Acuticoccus sp. I52.16.1: one gene and its partner. The protein of the gene in region 2 interacts with the protein of the main gene of each other region in a pairwise test. Links are inferred from orthologs where the notes say so. Each region holds a gene or a part of one and is shown on either strand. Other genes may lie near its edges.

Region 1 (4,195 bases), 2.2 Mb from region 2 along the record:
TCGCGTGCCGCTGCACGCATTCATATTTCAGCCTAGAGCACGTTCCATGCGCGCGCTCCAGAGCGATTTTCGCGGAGCCGCCACCGGGCGACGCCGGTCCGCGCCGATGCCACGCGCGGGGCGGGCGGCCGTGGTACGCCGCGCCTCGACGGTGGGGAGGCAAAGGCGGCAAAACGGCGCCTCGAGGTCGTGCGTTGGTCCTGGATTGAGGTGGAAACCGGACAGCGGGTACGCCGCCCAAGCTGGAAAACGCCTCCTTACCTTATCGCGCGTGCATTTGCCTATGCGGCGCAATGCATCACTGAATTGCACTGCCCAACCGAGCGGCAATCGGCCGCCGCGGTCACACGGGGTCCGGCGCAGCCCGGCGGGCTAGCGGGGGGGCCGCCCGCCGGGCTTCAGGCGTAGGCGACGTCGATCACGCCCGGCATCGCCTTGATGGCGTTGGCGACCGAGCGGGAGACGGCGCGCGGCTCCTTCAACGCCAGCTCGACTTCGCGGCTGTGACCGTTGGCGCCCGTCAGTGCGACGAGGCGGACCGAGCACATGCCCTGGTGGCCGATCAGGCGGTCGATGGATTCGATAACGTCGGCCCGGTCGAGGAAGACGGTGAGCGTGGTCGACTGCTTGGCGGCGAGCTTTTCCAACGGCTCGACGTGGCCGATGCGCACCGAGACGCCTTCCTCCTCCTCGCGTGCGGAGACCGACAGCAGCACGCAGTTGCCGGGCTCCAGCTTCTCGCGGCAGGCGTCCAGCGTGTCGGAGAAGGCGATCGCTTCGTACTGGCCGGACGGGTCGGACAGGGCGATGATTCCCATGCGGTTACCGCTCTTGGTGCGCCGCTCCTGGCGCGAGACGACGACGCCGGCGAGCTTGGCACCCTCGCCCCGGCGCAGCGCGGCGGGGAAGTCGCGCCATTGCGGGATGCCGGCCTTCTCCAGCGTCTCGCGGTAGTCGTCCAGCGGGTGGGCCGAGAGGTAGAAACCGATGGCGTCGAGCTCGCGCTTCAGCCGTTCGTGCGGGGTCCAGACGGCGCCGGTGGGGAGGCGGATGTCCTCCGCCGCGGCCGCGCCGAAAAAGTCGTTCTGGCCGACGGCCGCGCCCGACGCAACCCGGTTCGCGACGCCGAGGACCTGCTCGATCCCGGCCGAGAGGCTGCCGCGGTCGGGCACCCACTCGTCGAACGTGCCGGCGGCGACGAGGGCCTCCAGCGAGCGCTTCGGCGCGGCCTTGGGGTCGAGCCGGTTGGCGAAGTCGGACAGGTCCTCGTAGGGCGCCGCGGCACGGGTCGCCTCGATGTGGTGGACGAGCGGCCAGCCGACGCCCTTGATCGCGCCGAGGCCGTAGACGATGTCGCCCTTCTCGACCGAGAACTCCCCCTTCGAGGTGGCGATGGAGGGCGGGCGCACGGTGATCCCCATGCGCTGCGCCTCGCCGCGGAAGTCGGCCAGCTTGTCGGTGTTGCCCATGTCGAGCGTCATCGAAGCGGCCAGGAATTCGGACGGATAGTGCGCCTTGAGGTAGGCCGTGTGGTAGGCGACGAGGGCGTAGGCGGCCGCGTGCGACTTGTTGAAGCCGTAGTTGGCGAACTTGGCGACGAGGTCGAAGATGCGGTTGGCGTCGGCGGCCTTGGTGCCGTCCTTCACCGCGCCGTCGACGAAGCGGTCGCGCTGCACGGCCATCTCGGCGGCGATCTTCTTGCCCATGGCGCGGCGCAGGAGGTCCGCTTCGCCGAGCGAGTAGCCCGAGAGGACCTGCGCGATCTGCATCACCTGCTCCTGGTAGATGATGATGCCGTAGGTCTCTTTCAGAATCGGTTCCAGCTTGGGGTGCAGGTAGTCCGGCTCTTCGAGGCCCTGTTTGCGCAGGTTGTAGGAGGGGATGTTGTCCATCGGACCCGGACGGTAGAGGGCGACGATGGCGATGATGTCCTCGAACCGGTCGGGCTTCATGCCGACCAGCGCCTTGCGCATGCCCTGACTTTCCAGCTGGAAGACGCCGGCGGTCTCGCCGCGGGCGAGGAGCTCGTAGGTCTCCTTGTCGTCGAGGGGGAGGGTGTCGAGGTCGATCTCGACCGGGATGAGCGAGAGGGCGCGCTCGATGGTCGTGAGCGTTTTGAGACCCAGGAAGTCGAATTTGACGAGGCCGCCCGATTCCACCCACTTCATGTTGTATTGGGTGACCGGAAGGTCGGACCGCGGGTCACGGTAGAGGGGGACGATCTCCTCCAGCGGCCGGTCGCCGATGACGATGCCGGCGGCGTGGGTCGAGGCGTGGCGGTAGAGACCCTCGAGCTTCAGCGCCATTTGCAGCAGCCGGTCGATCTCGCCGTCCTGCGCCTTGGCCTCCTGCAGCTTGGTCTCCTGCTCCAGCGCCTGGGCGAGGGTGATCGGGTTCGCCGGGTTCGAGGGGACCATCTTCGCCAGCTGGTCGACCTTGAAGTAGGGCATGTCCAGCACGCGGCCGACGTCGCGCACCACGGCGCGGGCCTGCAACGTTCCGAAGGTGATGATTTGCGCCACGCGGTCGGCGCCGTAGCGCTCCTGCACGTAGTGGATCACCCGGTCGCGCTTCTCCTGGCAGAAGTCGACGTCGAAGTCGGGCATCGAGACGCGTTCGGGGTTGAGGAAGCGCTCGAAGAGGAGGTCGAACCTGAGGGGGTCGAGGTCGGTGATGGTCAGCGCGTAGGCGACGAGGGAGCCCGCGCCCGAGCCGCGGCCGGGGCCGACGGCGATGTCGTTCGCCTTGGACCACTGGATGAAGTCGGCGACGATGAGGAAGTAGCCGGGGAACTTCATGCGGCAGATGATGCCGAGTTCGTGGTCGAGGCGCTTCATGTACGCCTCGCGGTCGACGCCGGGGGCCATGCCGCGCGAGGCGAAGCGGCGCTCGAGGCCGTCGTGCGCCATCTGCGTCAGCCGCTCGGCTTCCTCGGCGAGGGCCTCCTCGTCGCTCTGCTCGACGGGGGGGAGGCCGGCGACCTTGCGCTCGGTGGCGATGAAGCGCGGCAGCATCGGCGGGCGCTTCTTGACGCGGAAGTGGGAGCGCATCGCGATTTCCACCGTGGAGGCGATTGCCTCCGGCAGGTCGCTGAAGAGGGCTTCCATCTCCCCTTGCGTCTTGAAGTAGTGCTCGGGCGTGAGGCGGCGGCGGTCGTCGTCGCCCAGGCGCCGGCCCTCGGCGATGGCGATCAGCGCGTCGTGCGCCTCGTAGTCGTCGCGGGCGGCGAAGTAGACTTCGTTGGTGGCCACCAGCGGGACGCCGGCGCGATAGGCCTCGCCGACGGCGAAGGACTCGAAGGTGTTTTCCGCCGATGTTCCATGGCGCTGCACCTCGCAATAGAAACGATCACCGAACGTTTCGTGAAGTTGATCGAACAGCGCCGAAGCGCTCTCGGGATCGCCCAGCGCGTGGGTCTTGCCCACCGGCCCGTCGATCCAGCCGGAGAGGGCGATGATGCCGTCCACCGCGCCGGCCAGCCCGTCGACCGGGAGGGCGACCTCGCCGCCGTCCGACCGCAGGTAGGCGTAGGAGATCAGGCGCTGGAGGTTGGCGAAGCTCTCTTCGCTGGTGGCGACCATCGGCAGCCGCGCGACGGGCGCGATGCGTTTGCCGCCCTGGATGCGCTCGGCGAGGCGGATCGGCACGGTGCAGGCGATGATCGGCTGCACCCCGTCACCGAAGGCCTTCTCCGAAAATTCCAACGCGCCGAAGAGGTTGGCCGTGTCGCTCACCGCCACGGCGGGTTGATTGTCGGCCGCGGCGAGGCCGACGATCTTCTTCAGGTGCAGCGCGCCTTCCAGGAGGGAATAGGCCGAATGGACCCTCAGGTGGATGAACATGACGCGCCTCCCTCGTACCGGCGTGGGAGCTTAGCCGGGGCAGAGGTGAAATTCGATCAGACGAGGGGGACCTGCATCCCGTCCATCCACAGATAGACGGCGACGATGAATGCCGAGCAGGAAACGAACGCACCACAATCGAGAAAGAACCGCTGCATCACTGACCTCTCTTTGTTCTCATCGGAACGTACGGGAATGTTCCGGGAACATCAAGGGTCGAGGCAGAGAAACTTATTCAGCGGGTGCGCTCAATTCGAGCGGTGAAATTCGGCCTTCTTTCAGGGTTACCGTGCGGTCCAGCTCGCTCGCCAGGGTCTGGTTGTGGGTCGCCACCACCGCCGACAGACCCGTGT
Region 2 (2,954 bases):
ACCGGGGCTGCTGCCGCGGGCGGATCTCCTGGTCAACACCACCTCCCTCGGCATGGAGGGCAACCAGCCGCTCGACATCGACCTCGCGCCGCTGCCGGCCCACGCCGTCGTCGCCGACATCGTCTACAACCCGCTCCACACCCCGCTTCTCCAAGAGGCCGCGGCACGGGGGCTGGCGACCGTGGACGGCCTCGGCATGCTGATCCATCAGGCGACGGTCGGCTTCGAGAAGTGGTTCGGTCACAGGCCGGAGGTCGACGCGGCATTGCGCGAAAAAGTGCTGGCGACGCTGTGAAGACGGTCGGTCTCACCGGCTCCATCGGGATGGGCAAGTCCACCACGGCCGCGCTCTTCGCCGCCGCGGGCGACCCGGTCTACGACTCCGACGCCGCCGTTCACCGCCTCTATGCCGCAGGTGGCGCAGCGGTGGCGCCGGTCGGGGCCGCCTTCCCCGGCACCGTGGTGGACGGGGCCGTGGATCGGACGCGGCTGCGCGAGGCGGTGCTGGGCAATGCCGCGGCGATGGCCCGTCTGGAGGCCATCGTCCACCCCCTCGTCCACGCCGAACAGAGCGCCTTCCTCGACCGCGCCCGCGAGGCTCGCGCCCGCCTCGCGATCCTCGATATCCCGCTCCTGTTCGAGAGCGGTCGCGACCGCCACGTCGACGCCGTGGTCGTCGTCAGCGCGCCGGCCGAGGTCCAGCGCGCCCGCGTGCTTGCGCGCCCCGGCATGACGGAGGCGGCGTTCGAGGCGATCCTCGCCAAGCAGACCCCCGACCGGACGAAGCGCGCCGGCGCCCACTACGTCATCGACACCGCGACCGGCGTCGATGACGCCGCACGTCAGGTCGCCGCGGTCCGCAAGGCGCTGATGGCGCTCGGTTAGGCGGTTGAAATCCGGCGCGGGGCGGTGAAATCGGGCGCGGCCTGTGGCACTGTCGGCGTCTTCGCTCTTGGAGGCAGACGTTGCGCGAGATCGTTCTCGACACCGAAACAACCGGCCTCGATCCGGCCACGGGCGACCGCGTGGTGGAGATCGGCGCCGTCGAGGTGCTGAACGCGATCCCGACCGGCAACGTCTTTCACGTCTACATCAATCCCGAGCGGGACATGCCCGAAGAGGCGTTCCGCGTGCACGGCATCTCGGCCGACTTCCTGGCCGACAAGCCGGTCTTCGCCGCCATCGCCGAGGAGTTCTCGGCCTTCCTGGGGGACGCCAACCTCGTCGCCCACAACGCCTCGTTCGACGTCAATTTCCTCAATCACGAGCTGCAGCGCTGCGGCAAGCCGATCATCGGTGCGCACCAGGTGGTGGACACGCTGTCGATCGCGCGTCGCAAGCACGGCGGTGCCAATTCGCTGGACGCCCTGTGCTCGCGCTACGGGATCGACGCGTCTCGCCGCACCAAGCACGGCGCTCTGCTCGACGCCGAACTGCTGGCCGAGGTCTACCTCGAGCTGACCGGCGGCCGGCAGGCGACGCTGGTGCTGGGCGGCACCGGTGACGGCAGCGCGCGGGCCGCCGGACCTGTGCGCCACGCACCCCGTCCGGTGCCGCTGGCCCCGCGCCTCACCGAGGGCGAGCGCGCCGCGCACGCCGCCTTCATGGCGACGTTCGCCGAGTCGATCTGGGCCAAGGTCACGGCCCAGACCGAGGACGGGCCGCGCATCGCCGCCGAGTAGGCGTCAGTTGGTGACGGGGGTCGCGTTCTGCTGCTGCTGCGCCCGCTCCAGGTTGCGGCGGTAGAGCGCGACGAAATCGATCGGGTCGATCATCAGCGGCGGGAAGCCGCCGTTGCGCACCGCCTCGGCGACGATCTGCCGGGCGAACGGGAAGAGCAGGCGGGGCCCCTCGATCAGCAGGAAAGGCTGCACGTGCTCGGGCTTCATCCCGGCGACGCGGATCACGCCGGCGTACTGAAGCTCGGTCTGGAAGGCGAGATTTTCGTCGTCCCCGGCCTTCGCCTCGAGGGTCAAAGTCACCTCGTAGTCGGTCTCGGCGAGGGACTTCGCGGCGACGTTGACGGAGATGTTGATCTGCGGGTTGGCTTCGCGGTTCTGCAGCGAGGCGGGCGCGCGCGGATTCTCGAAGGAGAGATCTTTGACGTATTGGGCGAGCACGCGGACGGAGGGCTGAGCCTGTCCTTCTGGCGCGCCGGCGGTGGCGTCGGTCATGGTGAGTCCGTTCGTTGAACGATGGTCAGTTCGCCGCGGGCTACCACTTTGCCCGCGACAATCCTAGACCTTTGCCGTCGATCCGCCGCCTTCGCCCGATCTTAGCCACCCATGGGAGACTTCAGGGCGTAGTCGCTCTACGCGTCGTTGCGCCACGGGGTGGACGGGTCGGGCTTCACCTCGGTCGCCTCGAGGTCGATCACCTGGGGCTTGCCGGGGCGGTAGGGGTGCCCCGCCGGGCCGCCGGCATCCGCACCGGGGCCGCCCGTCCCGGCGCCATGGATCCGCACCGACCCGGCGATCTGCTTCCAAAGCCAGCTGCGCACTGCCGGGATGAAGAGCAGGAAGCCCACCGTGTCGGTGATGAAGCCGGGCGTCAGCAGCAGGATGCCGGCGATCGCGACGGTGATCGCCTGGCCGATGGCGGCGGCGGGGACACGCCCGGCGCTGGCGTCGGCCTGGAGGCGGGCGAAGGCCGAGAGTCCCTGCCGCTTCAACAGGATCGCGCCGAGGACTGCCGTCAGGATGATGATGGCGATGGTCGGAAGCACGCCGATCACGCTGCCGACCGTCAGAAAGACGACGATCTCGGCGATCGGGATGATCAGCAGAAAAGCGAACAGGATGGATCGGATCACAAGCATTTCCCTTTGGCTCCGGCCGAATATGGGAACGTAGGGTGGTGTTTTCGAGCGCTGGGCGTAGACCGAGGTGCCTCAGTCCGATACGGTCCGCCGCATGCTGTGCCGCAAACTGGACCTGTACGACGCCGTATGGCGT

The links. The genes of interacting proteins can lie anywhere in the genome.
Region 1: the proteins of dnaQ (region 2) and dnaE interact in binary tests that used the Escherichia coli proteins (3 or more experiments, as listed by UniProt). The link is inferred for Acuticoccus sp. I52.16.1 from one-to-one orthologs.

The regions. Positions count from the first base shown.
Region 1 is NZ_CP094828.1:4,343,342-4,347,536, forward strand. Bases 199-4,195 are described here. They hold dnaE (DNA polymerase III subunit alpha), read right to left. Parts: upstream 3,843-4,195; coding sequence 399-3,842; downstream 199-398. Other genes in these bases: MRB58_RS19615 (ABC transporter ATP-binding protein), read right to left, coding at 4,074-4,195. UniProt on the Escherichia coli protein: DNA polymerase III is a complex, multichain enzyme responsible for most of the replicative synthesis in bacteria. This DNA polymerase also exhibits 3' to 5' exonuclease activity. The alpha chain is the DNA polymerase catalytic subunit.
Region 2 is NZ_CP094828.1:2,182,132-2,185,085, reverse strand. What follows is about bases 95-2,823. They hold dnaQ (DNA polymerase III subunit epsilon), read left to right. Parts: upstream 95-965; coding sequence 966-1,682; downstream 1,683-2,823. Other genes in these bases: MRB58_RS09835 (FxsA family protein), read right to left, coding at 2,312-2,812; secB (protein-export chaperone SecB), read right to left, coding at 1,686-2,174; coaE (dephospho-CoA kinase), read left to right, coding at 292-885; MRB58_RS09855 (shikimate dehydrogenase), read left to right, coding at 95-295. Also shown: more of MRB58_RS09855, read left to right, coding at 1-94. UniProt on the Escherichia coli protein: DNA polymerase III is a complex, multichain enzyme responsible for most of the replicative synthesis in bacteria. The epsilon subunit contain the editing function and is a proofreading 3'-5' exonuclease.